DNA from 2 places in the Streptomyces sp. NPDC003035 genome. Region 2 is predicted to be linked to the other one. Evidence: riboswitches for the same ligand, from Rfam matches in the RefSeq annotation. Region 2 holds a riboswitch; the other holds the start of a gene.
What was found. Region 2 has a riboswitch for glycine ahead of gcvT (glycine cleavage system aminomethyltransferase GcvT). Riboswitches for the same ligand answer to the same signal wherever they lie in the genome.
Positions count from the first base shown of each region.

Region 1 (9,001 bases), on a different contig from region 2:
CCTCGACTCCTTCCCTGACGACCACTGGCTCCAGAAGGTGGCCGCCGAGGTCAACCTCTCCGAGACCGCCTTCGCCCACCCCCTGCCGCCCGGCGGCGAGGCCGACTGGGCCCTGCGCTGGTTCACGCCGACCACCGAGGTCGACATGTGCGGCCACGCCACCCTCGCCACCGCCCACGTCCTGCACACGACCGGCGCCGCGACGGGCACCGTCCGCTTCGCCGCCCGCTGTGGCATCCTCAGCGCCACCGCCGCGGACGACGGCACCATCACGATGGACTTCCCGACCTCCGCGCTGACCCCCGTGCCGGCCCCGGACGGCCTGGAGAAGGCGCTGGGCGCGGCGGTCGTCTCCGTCCACGACACCGCGGCCCACATCGGCGACCTGGTCGTCGAACTGCGCGACGAGGCGACCGTCCGGTCCCTGGAGCCGGACTTCGCGGCCCTGGTGCACCTCTCCGACCGGGGTGTCATCGTGACCGCCGCGGCCGAACGGCCCGAGCGCGGTTACGACTTCGTCTCGCGCGGCTTCTTCCCCGGCCTCGGGATCGACGAGGACCCGGTCACCGGCAGCGCCCACACCGCGCTCGCGCCGTTCTGGTCCGCGCGCTTCGGCCGCGACGACCTGACCGGCTTCCAGGGCGGCGCCCGCACCGGCGTGGTCCGCACCCGGCTGCGCGGCGACCGCACCCTGCTGACCGGCCACGCGGTCACCGTCATCGACGGCGACCTGCACGCCTGACCGCACGAAACGACACCGGGACCACCGGAACCACCGGGACACGAAGAAGGGGCGTACGGCCGTCGCCGTACGCCCCTTCCCTTTTCACACCTCTACGCGGTGGGCAGCCAGCCCACCTTCCCGGCCAGCAGCCCGTAACCGACGAAGGCCACGATGTCGAGGAGCGCGTGCGCCACCACGAGCGGGCCCACCCGCCCCCAGCGGCGGTAGAGCAGCACGAAGACGACGCCCATGACGACGTTCCCGACGAAGCCACCGATCCCCTGGTACAGGTGGTACGAACCACGCAGCACCGCGCTCGCCACCAGGGCCGCCATGGGTGACCACCCCAACCGGTCGAGCCGGCGCAGCAGATAGCCGACGACGATGACCTCCTCCAGTACGGAGTTCTGCACCGCCGACAGGACCAGGACGGGGTACTTCCACCACACGTCCGGCAGCGACTCGGGCACGACCGTCAGATTGAAGCCGGCCGCCCGCGCCGCCAGGTAGAAGGCGAGCCCGGCGCTCCCGATCCCCGCGGCCACCAGGGCTCCCCGTCCGAGATCCGGCCAGGGCCGGGCCCGGTCGAAACCGATCGCCCGCAGCCCGGACCCCTCACGCAGCAGCAGATGGGCGACGAGCACGACCGGTACGAGCGCCGTGGCGATGCCGAAGAGCTGCCAGGCCAGATCGAGCCACGGCCGGCCGGGAGCGTACGAGCCGTTGAGCGTCGCCGCCTGCTCCTTCAGCCCGCCGGGCTTGGTCAGCGAGCCGACGAAACTGATGAGGGACGACACCGCGCTCGCGCCGAGGGAGAGAGCCAGGACGATCAGGGTCTCGGACCGCAGGACCTTGCGCGGCAGGCCGTCGGGGGGAAGAGAATCGGCGACCACTCGTTGCTCCGACACCACACCTGTCTCCACTTCCCCATCGCGTTCCGGGTACGGAGATCATGCGCGACGGGCCGGGCCGGACGCCATTCCGGGTCCGTGAGCGATGCCTCGGGGGTGTCGTGCCGATCAGGCCGGGCTCGCGTGCCCTGGTGCCGCTCCCTTGTAGCCCTTCGGGCACGGGAGGCGGCCCCACCGCGTCGTCTCCCTCCTCCGCCTCGCGATCCGTCCCCTGGGCCCTGGCGGGCCTGGGGAGACCCCATGCACCAGACCCCGCTCCCTGATCCGGCCTGGCCGACAAGACACCCCCTAGTCGATCCCCACCGGCCACCGGTGCACCGGTTCGCCGCCGTGCATCAGCTCGGCGTACCGGCGGGTCGTGGCCGCCAGGGCCGCCTCGCGGTCGAGGCCGGACTCCCGCGCGCGGCGGAAGGTGTCGGCCTGCCAGGACGCGCCGTTGACCCGTCCTCGACAACGCTCCTCGATCACGCCGAGGTAGAAGTCCCGGTCGGCCGGCTCGACGTGCCAGGCGTCGAGCCCCGCCGCGGCCAGCGGCAGCAGCTCGTCGAGGACGAGGCGTACCGCGGGCACCGGCGCGACCCCGCCCGAGCGCCCCGGCCGGGGCCAGCGCAGCTCCGCCTCGATCCCGTGGCGACAGGCGAGGTCGAAGTTCGCGGCGGCGTCCTCGAACGCCAGCCTCTTCCACACGGGCCGGGTCTCCTCGGCCAGCGCCCGCACGAGCCCGTAGTAGAAGGCCGCGTTGGCGACGACGTCGGTGACCGTCGGTCCGGCCGGCAGCACCCGGTTCTCCACCCGCAGATGCGGGACCCCGTCCACCCAGCCGTAGACCGGCCGGTTCCAGCGGTAGACCGTCCCGTTGTGCAGGACGAGCTCCTGCAGACGCGGCACCCCGCCCCGGTCGAGGACGAGGAGCGGGTCCTCCTCGTCGCAGATCGGCAGCAGCGGGGGAAAGTACCGCAGGTTCTCCTCGAAGAGGTCGTACGCCGAATCCACCCACCGCTCCCCGAACCAGGTGCGCGGCCGCACCCCCTGCGCCTGGAGCTCCGGCGGCCTGGTGTCGGTCGCCTGCTGGAACAGCGGCGGACGGGACTCGCGCCAGAGCTCCCGGCCGAAGAGGAACGGCGAATTGGCACCGACCGCGATCTGCACCGCCGCGACCGCCTGGGCCGCGTTCCACACCGCCGCGAACCGGCCCGGGGTGACCTGAAGGTGCAGCTGGACGGAGGTACAGGCCGCCTCGGGCACGATCGACGTGGAGGTGCAGGTGAGCCGCTCCACGCCCTGGATGTCGAGGGCGAAGTCCTCGCCCCGGGCGGCGACGATCTGGTCGTTGAGCAGGGAGTACCGGTCGACGGCCGAGAGGTTCTCGAAGACGAGATCATGCTGGGCGAGCGTCGGCAGAATTCCGATCATGACGACGCCCGCGTCGACTTCGCGGGCCTTGCGGTCGGCATATCCCAGACCCGTCCTCAGCTCTTCCGCGAGCCGGTCGAAAACGCGGCCGCCGAGACGGTGCGGAGCGATGTTCACTTCGAGATTGAACATTCCGAGTTCGGTCTGGAAATCGGTGCTCGCAATGCGCTTGAGGACCTCGCCATTCACCATACGGGGCATGCCGTCCGCGCCCGCGAGATTGAGTTCGATCTCCAGGCCCATCAGATTCTGCGGACGGTCGAACCTCTTCTCCGCCAAGAGCCTCGCGAGCCCCGCCAGACACTGCTGGAGCTTCCTTCGGTACCTCTGCCGATCGGACAGGTCGAACCCGTCTGCCACGACCTTCTCCCCCATCGAAGCGTCCCTCCCCGATTGGGCGGCCACGGCGACGGCCGCGCGCGTCACGGACGATGATGCCCCGGCCGAATGATCCATAACGCCTGCGGACCCACTCCGTCGACCGGTAAGCTGGATTGAGCAATCCCCCGACACGTCCCGGGGGCACTCGGCACATGACATATTCCGCGGACATAATCGCGGAAAGCATGGGGTCGATATTTGGCCGTCCAAAGCGGCGACGACGTCGCAGGCAGGCGGAGTTCCCTCCCCACAAAAGGAGCGAATCACCGCTGGAACAAGGCCGGATGAGGTCTTGCTCGCAATATCGGCGACAGCTAGCGGAAACACTGCGTGAACACGTCTCGTATAAACTCTGCGCACGAGGCAGAGTGTTGGCGCCCGGCCATGGCTTCATGGCCCCTTCAGGCCCGGCAGCCCACAGCGCCGTCGTACCTGCCCACGCATCACCGTGTCTCCTGAGCGAGAGGCGACCCACCATGCTCCGACCCTCCCCGGCCCCTGCGCCGGCCCTGCGCAGCGTCCTCGCGGCCCTCGGTTCCCCCACCGCCGTCCGCGAAGCACGAACTCCCGCCCTCCGGTCCGCCCAGGGGCCACTGAGCCCCGAGCTGCCCCTGCCCGTTCATGTCCTCGACGTACGGGACCAGGTCACACCGCCCGGGCAGGCGCCGCGCACGCGGCTGACCGGCTGGCGCTTCCTGATCCGGGGCACCGACCGGGCCGTCGCCGCCGCCGACACCATGCTCACGCCCGACGGCTGGTCCTTCTCGCACTTCTTCGAGGGCCCGTACGTCACCGCCACCGAACGCGCCCTGCTCCAGGCCGAAGCGCTGCCGGCGACGTACCAGCCGCGCCTGCTCTCCGTACCGGAGCTGTACATGCTGACCCTGTGGCTCCACGGGGACACGGAGGCCGACGGGGCATCGACCTCGCCCGCACCCGCCGACCTCCTGATCCCGCTCGCCCCGGCGCCGCCGGGCATCGCCGCCCACCGTCCGCACCAGGTCGCCGACCTGCTGCCCATCCTCACCCTGCGCCTCGCGCCGCCGCCGCTGTTCGGCACGCCGGCGCCGGCCTGAACCACCGCAACCGGTACCGCACACGCCCCACACCTGCGCATACGCCCCGCGGCCGGCCGGGCCGCGGGGCGCCGTGCTGCCCGAACACCGCGGTCGAACACCCCGCCCCGTACGGACTAGCCCACCAGGGCTACCCCGAACCATCCGAAAAGACCGCCCAGTTGAGCTGAACCGCCCACGCGGGTGATACGTCTTCATGCAGTAGGAAGAGCTGCCGTGAAATACCTGCGGATCGACGTCCGTGGGGGAACACTGGACCAACCGAACCGACAACGGGGGGCGGCCATGAGCACCGCATCGAGCCGCAGGACGACAGACACCACGACGCAGCGAAAGAACCCACCCATGTGCCAGCACCAGCCAGCCTGTCCGACCGCCGACTCCGCCGACCGGGAGGCGGCCCGACTGATGGCGCACCACCCCGAGCAGGGCTGGAGCCTGCTGTGCAACGGGGTCCTGCTCTTCGAGGACACCGGTGAACTGCTGCCGGACGGACAGATCATCGCCCCGCACCGGCCGCTGACGGCAGGCCGGGTGACGACCGCCGCCTGACCGCGGGAGGCACACGACAAGGGCCGGCCCGGAGGAATCCTCCGAACCGGCCCTGAAACATGCTCAGTTGCCGAGGGAACTCAGCTCATGCTCAGTTGTCGTACGCGTCCAGCGGCGGGCAGGAGCAGACCAGGTTGCGGTCACCGAACGCACCGTCGATCCGGCGGACCGGCGGCCAGTACTTGTCCGCGGCGGACACGCCGGCCGGGAAGACCGCCTCGTCACGGCTGTACGCGTGGTTCCACTCGCCGCCCAGCGCCGCCGCGGTGTGCGGGGCGTTGCGGAGCGGGTTGTCCTCGGCGGGCCACTCGCCCGACGCGACCTTCTCGATCTCTCCGCGGATCGCGATCATCGTGTCGCAGAAGCGGTCGAGCTCGGTCAGGTCCTCGGACTCGGTCGGCTCGATCATCAGCGTGCCGGCCACCGGGAACGACATCGTCGGCGCGTGGAAACCGTAGTCGATCAGGCGCTTGGCGATGTCGTCGACGCTGACGCCGGTCGCCTTGGAGAGCGGGCGCAGATCGACGATGCACTCGTGGGCGACCAGACCGGCCGGGCCGGTGTAGAGCACCGGGTAGTGCGGCTCCAGGCGCTTGGCGATGTAGTTCGCGGCGAGCACGGCGACCTGCGTGGCGCGCTTGAGGCCCTCGCCGCCCATGAGACGCACGTACGACCACGAGATCGGCAGGATGCCGGCCGAGCCCCAGGGGGCGGCCGAGATCGGGCCGACACCGGTCTCCGGGCCCGCGGAGGGCTGGAGCGGGTGGTTCGGCAGGTACGGGGCGAGGTGGGCGCGGACGCCGACCGGACCGACACCGGGGCCGCCACCGCCGTGCGGGATGCAGAAGGTCTTGTGCAGGTTGAGGTGCGAGACGTCGCCGCCGAACTTGCCCGGCTTGGCGAGACCGACCAGCGCGTTGAGGTTGGCGCCGTCGACGTACACCTGACCGCCGGCCTCGTGGACCTCGGCGCAGATGTCGGCGACGTGCTCCTCGAACACGCCGTGCGTGGACGGGTAGGTGATCATCAGCACGGACAGCTCGTCGCGGTACTGCTCGATCTTGGCGCGCAGGTCCGCGACGTCGACCTCGCCGTCGTCGGCGGTCTTGACGACGACGACCTTCATGCCGGCCATCACGGCGCTCGCGGCGTTGGTGCCGTGCGCGGAGGACGGGATGAGGCAGACGGTGCGCTGCAGGTCGCCGTTGGCGCGGTGGTAGGCGCGCACGGCCAGCAGACCGGCCAGCTCGCCCTGCGAACCGGCGTTGGGCTGGATCGACACCTTGTCGTAGCCGGTGACCTCGGCGAGGCGCTCCTCCAGCTCGGTGATCAGCGTGAGGTAGCCCTGCGCCTGCTCGACCGGGGCGAAGGGGTGCATCTGGCCGAACTCGGGCCAGGTCACCGGCTCCATCTCGGTCGTCGCGTTCAGCTTCATGGTGCAGGAGCCGAGCGGGATCATGCCGCGGTCCAGCGCGTAGTCGCGGTCGGCGAGCTTGCGCAGGTAGCGCAGCATCGACGTCTCGGAGCGGTGCGCGTGGAAGACCGGGTGGGTGAGGTACGCGTCGGAGCGCAGCAGCGCGGCGGGCAGCGCGTCCTCGGTGGCGGTGTCCAGGGCCTCGATGTCGGCGTCGACACCGAAGGCGCTCCACACGGCGGCGACCTGGGCGCGACCGGTGGTCTCGTCGCACGAGACCGACACGTGGTCGGCGTCGACGAGGTACAGGTTGACCCCGGCCTCACGGGCGGCGGCGACGGCCTCGGCGGCCTTGCCCGGCACGCGGACGGTGAGGGTGTCGAAGTACGAACCGTGCACGACCTCGACGCCACCGGCGCGGAGACCCGCGGCGAGGACGGTGGCGTACCGGTGGACGCGCTGGGCGATCTGCTTCAGACCGTCGGGGCCGTGGTAGACGGCGTACATGCCGGCCATGACGGCGAGCAGCACCTGCGCGGTGCAGATGTTGCTGGTGGCCTTCTCGCGGCGGATGTGCTGCTCGCGGGTCTGCAGCGCCAGGCGGTACGCCCGGTTGCCGTCGGCGTCGACGGAGACGCCGACGAGGCGGCCGGGAAGGGAGCGGGCGTGCTTGTCCTGGACTGCCATGTAGCCGGCGTGCGGGCCGCCGAAGCCCATCGGGACACCGAAGCGCTGGGTGGTGCCCACGGCGATGTCGGCCCCCAGCGCACCGGGCGAGGTGAGCAGCGTCAGCGCGAGCAGGTCGGCGGCGACGGTGACGATCGCGCCGAGCTCGTGGGCGGCGTCGACGAGCGGCTTGATGTCACGGACGGCACCGGACGCGCCCGGGTACTGGATGAGCACGCCGAAGACGCCGCGCTCGGCGATCTCGGCGGGGATGCCCTCGGACAGGTCCGCGACGACGACCTCGACACCGGTCGGCTCGGCACGGGTCTCGATGACGGCGATGGTCTGCGGCAGGGCGTCGGCGTCGACGAGGAAGACACCGTTCTTGACCTTGCCGACGCGACGGGACAGCGCCATGGCCTCGGCGGCCGCGGTGCCCTCGTCGAGCAGCGAGGCGCCGGAGGTGGGCAGACCGGTGAGGTCGGCGACCATCGTCTGGAAGTTGAGCAGCGCCTCCAGACGGCCCTGCGAGATCTCCGGCTGGTACGGCGTGTACGCCGTGTACCACGCGGGGTTCTCCATCACGTTCCGGAGGATGACCGGCGGGGTGAAGGTGCCGTAGTAGCCGAGGCCGATCATCGGGGCGAGGACCTGGTTGCGGTCGGCGAGCGCGCGCAGCTCGGCGAGGACCTCGGCCTCGGTGCGGGCGGCGGGCAGGCCCAGCGCCTCGGCGTTCTTGATCACGTCCGGCACGGCGGCGGCCGTGAGCTCGTCGAGCGAGCCATAGCCGACCTGCGCGAGCATCTTGGCCCGTGCTTCGGCGTCGGGCCCGATGTGCCGCTGCTCGAACGGGATGCCCTGTTCGAGTTCGGAGAGCGGAGTGCGGTTGGCGGTCATGTACGGAGGCCTCCTGGTCGTCACGACCTGCGAGGGGCACCAACGGCGCGGGTGCCCGGACGGCCTCCCCCTCTGTCATCTCAACCTGAGAGCTTCACCGGCATGCCGAAGAGGCGCGCCGGTTTTCACCGTCGGTGAGAGCGGATGCCGTCGGACCTCCGCCCTGCTTTCCAGAGTGACCTCGTCCGTGCGGTACAGGGGCCTGAGAGATTCCGGGGAGGATTTGCTCCTTCGGCGCCTCCGAAAGCTTTCCTCGGAGGACTCTCCCGCACAGGGTCGACAGCCACAGCCAGCCTACCAGCGCGGTTCTCGGTCACATCGCTCAAGTGGCCGACATCCCAGATGTGCACTTTCGTATTCTTTGTAGGTCTTCGTAGACCGGGTGCGACCTGTTGGAGGGACCGTGCAGACCGACATCGATCCGCGCAGCCTGATCGGCCGCAAGGCGTACGACCGCGAGGGACACAAGATCGGGACCGTGGACGAGGTGTATCTGGACGACGCGACGGGGGTCCCCGAATGGGCCGCGGTCCGCACGGGCCTCTTCAGCCGGGACGCGTTCGTCCCCCTGGAGCCGAGCGAACTGGCCGCCGACGGCCTCCACATCCCCTACGACAGGTCTCTCATCAAGGACGCCCCGGACTTCGGCGTGGGCCGGCACCTCTCCCCCGAGCAGGAACTCCAGCTCTACCGCCACTACAACATCGCGCTCCCCCCACCCCCCCTGGACCGCGACTTCGGCCGCCTGGCGGGCCAGGAGGAGGCCTGACGCGCCCCGGCACCCGCCATCGAGGCCTGACCCGCTCCCCGCACGGCTTCGACGCTAGGCGACCGCCGCCTCGTCGTCCCCGCCCCCCACCAGGGGCAACGGCTCCCCCGCCACCAGGTCCGGATCGTCCACCAGGAACGTCCGTACCCGCCCCGGCGCCGACCCCGGCTCCTCGAAGCGCACGGTGACGCGCCCCAC
Region 1 covers NZ_JBIAPJ010000003.1:753,884-762,884, forward strand. The annotation lists gene ACFYV5_RS13030 (PhzF family phenazine biosynthesis protein) at 1-742, shown strand, start outside; gene ACFYV5_RS13035 (CPBP family intramembrane glutamic endopeptidase) at 835-1,632, opposite strand; gene ACFYV5_RS13040 (glutamate-cysteine ligase family protein) at 1,924-3,423, opposite strand; gene ACFYV5_RS13045 (hypothetical protein) at 3,906-4,505, shown strand; gene ACFYV5_RS13050 (DUF5999 family protein) at 4,851-5,057, shown strand; gene gcvP (aminomethyl-transferring glycine dehydrogenase) at 5,149-8,034, opposite strand; glycine riboswitch at 8,215-8,313, opposite strand; gene ACFYV5_RS13060 (PRC-barrel domain-containing protein) at 8,438-8,803, shown strand; gene ACFYV5_RS13065 (DNA polymerase IV) at 8,858-9,001, opposite strand, start outside.
Region 1: another riboswitch for glycine. It lies ahead of gcvP (aminomethyl-transferring glycine dehydrogenase); the one in region 2 lies ahead of gcvT (glycine cleavage system aminomethyltransferase GcvT).

Region 2 (9,001 bases):
ACTCGGCGAAGTCCAGCTGACGCGGGTAGGCGGACCAGCCCGCGATGATCACCTTGGGGCGGTGCTCCTTGGCGAGGCGCTCGACCTCGGCCATGTCGACCAGACCGGCGTCGTCGACGTGGTACGCGACCACGTTGAACTGCTTGCCCGAGAAGTTCAGGCGCATGCCGTGGGTCAGGTGGCCGCCGTGGGCCAGGTCCAGACCGAGGATCGTGTCGCCGGGCTGGGCGATCGCGAACAGCGCGGCCTGGTTCGCGGAGGCGCCGGAGTGCGGCTGGACGTTGGCGTACTCGGCGCCGAACAGGTCCTTGATCCGGTCGATGGCGATCTGCTCGGCCACGTCGACGTGCTCGCAGCCGCCGTAGTAGCGGCGGCCCGGGTAGCCCTCGGCGTACTTGTTGGTGAGGACCGAGCCCTGGGCCTCCATGACCGCGACCGGAGCGAAGTTCTCCGAGGCGATCATCTCGAGGGTGGACTGCTGGCGGTGGAGCTCGGCGTCGACAGCGGCGGCGACGTCGGGGTCCAGCTCGTGGAGAGGGGTGTTCAGAAGCGACATGAATCGATCCCTAGGGGGTCTCGGTTAGCCGGCGGTGAATGCGGTGTACTCGTCGGCGGTGAGCAGGTCCTCCGGCTCGCCCTCGAGGCGCACCTTGAACAGCCAGCCACCCTCGAACGGTGCGGTGTTCACCAGGGAGGGGTCGTCCACGACGTCCTGGTTGGCGGCGACGATCTCGCCGGTCACCGGCGCGTACAGATCGCTGACGGACTTGGTGGACTCCAGCTCGCCACAGGACTCGCCCGCGGTCACCGTGTCACCGACCTCCGGGAGCTGCACGAACACGACGTCGCCGAGGGCGTTCGCCGCGTGCTCCGTGATGCCGACCGTCGCGACGCCGTCGACGACGTCCGACAGCCACTCGTGCTCCTTGCTGTAGCGAAGCTGCTGGGGGTTGCTCATGGCGTGATTCTCCTGGATCGGGGGAGTGCTGGTGTACGCGGGTCTTACGGGATGAGACGAGGGGTGAGACGAAAGGCGGGGCGAGACGTGAGGCGGCGTGAGACGCGTCACTTCTGGCGCTTGTAGAAGGGCAGCGCCACGACCTCGTACGGCTCGTGGGTGCCGCGGATGTCCACACCTACACCCTGCGTGCCGGGCTCGGCGTGCGCCGCGTCCACGTACGCCATGGCGATCGGCTTTCCGAGGGTCGGGGACGGGGCGCCGGAGGTGACCTCGCCGATGACCTGGCCGTCCGCGACGACCGCCATGCCGGCGCGCGGGACCCGGCGGCCCTCGGCGATCAGGCCGACGAGCTTGCGCGGCGGGTTCGAGGCGGCGCGCTCGGCGGCGGCCTCCAGGGCCTTGCGGCCGACGAAGTCGCCGTCGTTCGTCGTCTTCTCGAACTTCACGACCCGGCCGAGGCCCGCGTCGAACGGGGTGAGGGAGGTGGTCAGCTCGTGGCCGTACAGCGGCATGCCCGCCTCCAGGCGGAGCGTGTCACGGCAGGACAGGCCGCACGGGATCAGGCCGACCGGCGCGCCCGCCTCGGTCAGCGCCGTCCAGACGCCCTCGGCGTGCTCGGGCTTCAGGAAGAGCTCGAAGCCGTCCTCACCGGTGTAGCCGGTACGGGCGATCAGCGCGGGGACCCCCGCGACCGTGCCGGGCAGGCCGGCGTAGTACTTCAGCCCGTCCAGATCGGCGTCGGTGAGCGACTTCAGGATGCCGGGGGACTCCGGGCCCTGGACGGCGATCAGGGCGTACGCGTCACGGTCGTCGCGTACCTCGGCGTCGAAGCCGGCCGCGCGCTCGGTCAGCGCGTCGAGGACGATCTGCGCGTTGGAGGCGTTGGCGACCACCATGTACTCGATGTCACCGAGCCGGTACACGATCAGGTCGTCGAGGATGCCGCCGTCCTCCTGGCAGATCATCGTGTAGCGCGCGCGGCCGAGGCCCACCGTGGAGATGTTGCCGACAAGGGCGAAGTCGAGGAGCTCGACGGCCTGCGGACCGGTGACCGTGATCTCGCCCATGTGGGAGAGGTCGAAGAGGCCCGCCTTGGTGCGGACGGCGGTGTGCTCGTCGCGCTCGCTGCCGTAGCGCAGCGGCATGTCCCAGCCGGCGAAGTCGGTCATGGTCGCGCCCAGGGAGCGATGCAGCGCATCGAGGGCAGTCAGACGGGGGGCAGTGCTCATGGGTGTGGCTCCCGGGTCCCAGGGCAGAAAAATCATGACGGACGAGGACGATCCTCCCCATCTGTCATGGAACCTGAGAGGTTCACCGAGAGCATCTCGTCACCGAGAGATCGGCTTGCACCTTGGGTGGAGCCGCGCCGGGCACGCCGGGGCGGTTCACTTTTCAGATCTGCCTCATCCACGCGGTACGGGGCCTGAGAGATTCAAGGGAGGGTCTTGCTCCTTCGGCGCCCGGGGCCCACCGTGGTGGTCCCGGGACTCTCCCGCGCGGATTCGAGCGGCCGGTATGAGGTTGTGTGCGCTTGGCGCGCACATCATTGCATGGCGGGTCTGATCGGCAAATCGCTTGTGCCTTATTACCGCTTCTTTACACTTCATGGGCAAGGGGTCCTCGGAACCCGACTGGGGGAGAAGCGATGACGTTCCAGCACACCGGCGCCTACGCCACGGGCACGGGCATAGCGGCCCAGCGCGCTCGGGCCAGGACCAGGAAGCGCCGCTCCGCGACCCCCCTGCTGCGTGATCTGCGCGAGCGCGGCGGCCGCGGCCCTCGCGCGCTCTCCTTCGCCGCCGGTGACCTCGTCGTCGTCTCCGGGCTGCCCGGCAGCGGCAAGTCCACGCTCATGCGGCGCGCGGCCGCGGGTCTGGGCATCGATTCGCAGGACGCCCGCGAGCGCTGGGAAGCACGTCTGCCCCGCTTCCTGCCGTACGCCGTCTACCGTCCGCTGGCCCGCATCGCCCACTACGCCGGGCTGCGCCGGGCGCTGCGCTCCGGCCGGAGCGTGGTCGTCCACGACTGCGGCACCCAGTCCTGGGTCCGCAACTGGCTCGCCCGCGAGGCCCGCCGCCGGGGCGGCGCCCTGCACCTGATCCTGCTCGACGTATCCCCGGACGCCGCCCGCGAGGGCCAGCGCGAGCGCGGCCGCGGGGTGTCCGGCTACGCCTTCGCCCGGCACCGTCGGGCGGTCGGCCGGTTGCTGCGCTCCGTCGAGTCCGGCCGCCTGCCGCGCGGCTGTGCCTCGGCGACCCTGCTCGACCGGGAGGCGGCCGGCGCCCTGCGGACGATCGGATTCCGTGCACCGGAGTGAACCTGGAGTGACCCGAGCGACCGGAGTGACCCCGAGTGATCCCGAGTGACCGGAGTGACCCCGTGGGACGCGAGGCGACCCAGAGTGACCCCGTGTGACGCGAAGTGACGCGAAGTGACGCCGAGCGGTGACCGGAACGCGTCCGCGTGCCGCCGGACGCTGATGCGGACCGGCATGCTCCGTAGGCTTTTGGCCACGATGGCACCGGGGCGGCGTTAGGGTTCTGCCCCGAGGGCGCCGTGACCAGGGCGTGCAGGACGCGACCAGGGCGCGTGAGAAGGGGAACCGAGAACCGTGGACGTCACATGGCCGGGCAATGAGCTCGAAGAGGTGCTGGCCGCCTCGCTCGGCAACCCCGCCGCCGGGGGCCGGCTCGTCGAGGTGCTCGGACGGAGCTCCGTCTGGGTGCCCCTGCCCAACGGCGGCAGCCCCGAGAGCCGGGACCTCGACCTCCCCACGCTGGAGATCGACGGCCTGCCCTACGTCCCCGTCTTCAGCTCCGAGCAGCAGTTCCTGGCCTGTGTCGGCGCCCATATGTCCTTCACCGTCGCCCCCGCCCGCGACTTCGCCCGCGGTCTGCCCCCGCAGCTCGGCATCGCCGTGAACCCCGGCGGCACGGTCGGCGCCCCGCTGCCCCCGCCCGCCGTCGCCGAGCTGTGCCGGGTCGGCCGCACTCCGCTGGACGGCCCCGCGAGCGGCGGCCGGGTCCGGCTGTTCGAGCCCGACTGGCAGGACGACCCCGTCGACTTCCTCGCCGCCGCGTCCGCCGAGTTCGAGGCCACCGGAGTCGTCGTCAGCGCGCGCCGCGTCCTGGCCAGCGTCGAGGGCACGGAACCCGCGCTCTTCGTCGGCGTCCAGCTCGCCGCCTGGGACGGTGTCGACCGCAACGCGCCGCTCGACGCGCTCGGCCGCGCACTGGGCCGGGTCGAGGTGGCCTGGCCGGTCAATCTCATCCTGCTGGACGTTGCGCAGGACCCGGTCGGCGACTGGATGCTGGAGCAGGTGCGCCCCTTCTATCAACGGGCCTCCGCGTGATGAAGCTGGATCGGTGGACGGAAGAGGGGCGGGACCAAGGGTGAGCGCGTCAGGCACCGCTGCGGCCGGACAGGTCGAGCACATGCTGCGGCAGGTGGCACCCGGACGCTACGACGCGTACGAACAGCTGCTGCACGCCCTCGCCGACGGCACGGTGTGGATGCTGCTCTGGCAGGGCGCACCCGGCTCGCCGGACGCCCAGTACGGGAACATGGAGGTCGACGGCTTCGGGTACGCCCCCTGCGTCACCTCCGCCCAGGAGCTCTCCGCCTCCGGCTGGAACCGTGCCCACGAGGTGGTCACCGGCGGCGACATCGCCCGCACGCTCTACCCCGAACGCTGGGGCATCTGGCTGAACCCGCACGACCCGGGCGGCGGCGTCGGCATCCCCTGGGCCGATCTCCGACGGATCGCCACCGGTCTCGACCGGATGCCCGCCGGGCCCCTGCGGCTGTCCGAACCCGCCCTGGAGATCCCGCAGTTCTACGCGCTGCTGACCCAGAACGCCCATCGGACCCCGGCCGTACGGGCGTTGCGCCGCACCTGGGTGCAACCCGCGCTGGGATCCCCGTACCTCGCCATCGGTCTCGAGCTGTACGACACCTCCGCCGCCTCGGTCGAGGCGGTGCGGGCCATGATGCGTCAGTCCCTCTCCGCGGTCCCCGACGGGCTGCCCGTGTCGACGGTCGCGATGTCCGACGAGTACGACCCGGTGGCGATGTGGCTGCGCGCCAACGCCCGCCCGTTCTACGACCGCGACGCGCACGTCCCGGTCTATCGCTGACACCCGCCGACGAGACCGGGCCGAGATCTGACAGCGCGTCCGCATCGCGAGACGTCTGTCCAAAAGGGCCGCGCCGAGAACCCTCGGCGCGGCCTTCGTCGTCCCCGGCGAATCCGCCCAAAAAGCGGTCGCGAACGCCGGGTTGGCCGTGATGTCCGTTCCGTACCGAACGGACGGTGTTGCTTCGCTCAGCAGATCTCCCGGTCCGGATAACGGAAGGCTTCGGGCCACATCACGGTTGCGCATCACATCCCCGGCAGGTCTGGCGGGTGATCGTGAGCCCGATGAAGACTCCCCCCAACCGAGAGCCGGACGGCCCGCGACCACGGGCTCTTCACGCACACTTCAGACGCTCTTCGCACCATCAGCGACACCGATGTGAGACAAGCCGCTACAGCGGCGGGCATGGGCCGGCCACCGTCGGCCGAGAGGGGTCCCCACCACGATGACGGCACCACTGCACGACACAGCCGCGGACGAGATCGCTGCTGTCGCCGCCAAAGTCCCTGCCAAGGCCATCGAGGGCCGTTCCCCCGGCCGTATCGCATGGACGCGCCTCAAGCGCGACAAGGTCGCACTGACGGGCGCGTTCCTCGTGCTCTTCCTCATCCTCGTCGCGATCTTCGCGCCGCAGATCGTCAGCGTCTTCGGCCACCCGCCGAACGAGTTCCACGAGGACATGCTCGACCCCGACCTGGGCATCCCCAAGGGTGCCTTCGGCGGCATGAGTTCGGACTTCCTGCTGGGCGTGGAGCCGACCAACGGACGCGATGTCTTCAGCCGCATCGTCTACGGCGCGCGCATCTCGCTCCTCGTCGCCTTCCTGGCCGCCTTCGTCTCCGTCGTCATCGGCAGCGTCCTGGGCGCCGTCGCCGGCTTCTTCGGCGGCTGGGTCGACGCGATCATCAGCCGGGTGATGGACCTGCTGCTCGCCTTCCCGCAGCTGCTCTTCACCATCGCGCTGGTCTCCGTGGTCCCCAACTCGCTCTGGGGTCTCACCGGTACCGGCGTCCGCATGGGCGTCCTGATCGTCGTCATCGGCTTCTTCGGCTGGCCGTACATCGGCCGCATCGTCCGCGGCCAGACGATGTCGCTGCGCGAGCGGGAGTACGTGGAGGCCGCCCGGTCCCTGGGCGCCGGCCGCGGCTACATCCTGCGCAAGGAGCTCCTGCCCAACCTGGTCGCCCCGATCCTCGTCTACACGACGCTGATCATCCCGACCAACATCCTGACCGAGGCGGCCCTCAGCTTCCTGGGCGCCGGCGTCAAGCCGCCCACCGCGTCCTGGGGAAAGATGCTCTCCGACGCCGTCCCGATCTACCAGGCGGACCCGACGTTCATGGTGGTCCCCGGTCTCGCGATCTTCATCACCGTCCTGGCGTTCAACCTCTTCGGGGACGGGCTGCGTGACGCACTCGACCCCAAGGGCAGCTGAACCGATTCACCTGATTCACCTGAATCCATTCCTGGGAGGTTGGAACACAGTGATCCGCAGAAAGAAGGCAGCAGCGCTGACCGCGCTGGTCGCCGCTCTCTCCCTGACCGCGGCGTGCGGCGGAGGCGGCAGCGACGACAGCGGCAAGGGCAACGGTGCCGCCGGAGCAGGCTTTAACGCGGCGACCAAGGGCGTCGTCAACGTCTCCGACAAGAAGGGCGGCGAGCTCAAGCTCTGGTCGCCCCAGGACGTCGACTACCTGGACCCGGCGCGCGCCTACTACGGCTTCGTCTGGAACATGCAGCGCCTGTACATCCGTCAGCTGCTCGCGTACGACAGCAAGCCGGGCGAGGCGGGCACCAAGCTGGTCCCGGACCTCGCCGAGGCCCTGCCGGTCCTCAGCAACGGCGGCAAGACGTACACGCTGAAGCTGAAGGACGGCGTCAAGTTCGAGGACGGCACGCCCGTCACCTCCAAGGACATCAAGTACGGCATCGAGCGCGTCTTCGCGCAGGACGTGCTGTCCGGCGGTCCGACGTACCTGATCGACATCCTCGACCAGGGCCAGAAGTACCCCGGCCCGTACAAGGACAAGGCCGCCGACAAGCTCGGCCTGAAGTCGGTCCAGACCCCCGACGACAAGACCATCGTCTTCAACCTGGCGAAGCCGAACTCGGACTTCTCCTACCTGCTGGCGATGCCGTCCTCCTCGCCGGTCCCGATGGCCAAGGACACGGGCGCCAAGTACACCAACAAGCCGCTGGCCACCGGCCCGTACAAGGTCACCAGCTTCACCGCCGGCAAGGGCGCGACCTTCGAGCGCAACCCGCACTGGGACCCGAAGACCGACACGATCCGCAAGGGTCTGCCGGACAAGGTCTCCTTCACGGTGACCACCAACGCCGAAGACATGGACCAGCGTCTGCTGTCGGGTGACATCGACCTCGCGGTCGACGGCACGGGTGTCCAGGACGCCGCGAAGATCAAGATCCTGCAGAACCCGAAGCTGAAGGCCAACGCGGACAACCCGTTCACGGGCTACATCCGCTACATGGTCTTCCCGCAGACGGTGGCGCCGTTCGACAACGTCGAGTGCCGCAAGGCCGTCATCTACGCGGCCGACCCGAAGTCCCTGCAGACCGCCCGTGGCGGCCCGACCTCCGGTGACCTCGGCGCCAACATGCTGCCGCCCGGCATCCCCGGCTCCGACAAGGCGTACGACCCGTACGGCCTGACCGGCGGCAAGCCGCAGGTCGACAAGGCCAAGGCCGCCCTCGCCGCCTGTGGCAAGCCGAACGGCTTCAAGACCACGATCGCGGTCCGCAACAACCGCAAGGCCGAGGTCAAGACCGCCGAGTCCCTGCAGGCCGCGCTGAAGACCGTGGGCATCGAGGCCTCGATCGACCAGTACGACGGCAAGCTCTCCTCCTCCACGATCGGTTCGCCCGAGAACGTGAAGAAGAAGGGCTACGGCATCATCGTCATGGGCTGGGGTGCCGACTACAACTCCGGCGCCGGCTTCCTGCAGCCGCTGGTGGACGGCTCGTTCATCCTGCCGAACGGCAACAACAACTACTCGATGCTGAACGACCCCGAGGTGAACGGCCTGTTCGACAAGGCCGCCGACGCCCCGACGCCGGCCGAGGCCGCGCCGTTCTACACCGAGATCAACAAGAAGATCATGGAGAAGGCGCTCTACCTGCCGATCAACTTCGACAAGGCGCTCGTCTACCACAACCCCCGCCTGACGAACGTCTACTTCAACGACTCGCTGGGCAAGATCGACCTCGCCACCGTGGGCGTCGTCAAGTAGTCACGTAGTCAAGTAACAGCAGGACATGTGCCTTCACCCCACATGCGCTAGTTCGAAGGGCAGGTGAAGGCCGCAGGCGGCGGCTGTCGTCCCCACAAGGGGCGGCAGCCGCCCGCCCCGAGCGGCCGACTGCAGTGCTCGTCTACCTCATCCGGCGGCTTTTCAACGTCGTCGCAACGCTGCTGGTGGTCTCCGCGGTCACCTTCGGCATCTTCTTCGCGGTGCCGAAAATAACCGGCAGCGACCCGGCGCTCATGTACGCGGGCCGCGAGACCAACGAAACCGCTCTTGCGGGCATCCGCGTGAAGATGGGCTTCGACAAGTCCATCCCCGAGCAGTACGGACTGTTCCTCAAGGGCATAGTCGCCGGCCGCGACTACAACCAGGGCACGGAGGTGACGCACTGCCCCGCGCCGTGCTTCGGCTACTCCTTCAAGGCGGAGCAGCCGGTGTGGGAGCTCCTGCTCGACCGCATCCCGGTCACGCTCTCCCTCGCCAGTGGCGCGGTGATCCTCTGGGTGATCGGTGGTGTCCTGACGGGCGTGATCTCGGCCTTGCGCAGAGGCACGATCTGGGACAGGGCGACGATGGTGACGGCTCTGGCCGGCGTCTCGCTGCCCATCTACTTCACCGGAATGCTGGCGGGCGCGGTCTTC
Region 2 covers NZ_JBIAPJ010000002.1:276,437-285,437, reverse strand. The annotation lists gene glyA (serine hydroxymethyltransferase) at 1-556, opposite strand, end outside; gene gcvH (glycine cleavage system protein GcvH) at 581-958, opposite strand; gene gcvT (glycine cleavage system aminomethyltransferase GcvT) at 1,066-2,190, opposite strand; glycine riboswitch at 2,364-2,466, opposite strand; gene ACFYV5_RS07500 (AAA family ATPase) at 2,607-3,278, shown strand; gene ACFYV5_RS07495 (enhanced serine sensitivity protein SseB) at 3,573-4,313, shown strand; gene ACFYV5_RS07490 (enhanced serine sensitivity protein SseB C-terminal domain-containing protein) at 4,354-5,097, shown strand; gene ACFYV5_RS07485 (ABC transporter permease) at 5,543-6,532, shown strand; gene ACFYV5_RS07480 (ABC transporter substrate-binding protein) at 6,582-8,345, shown strand; gene ACFYV5_RS07475 (ABC transporter permease) at 8,480-9,001, shown strand, end outside.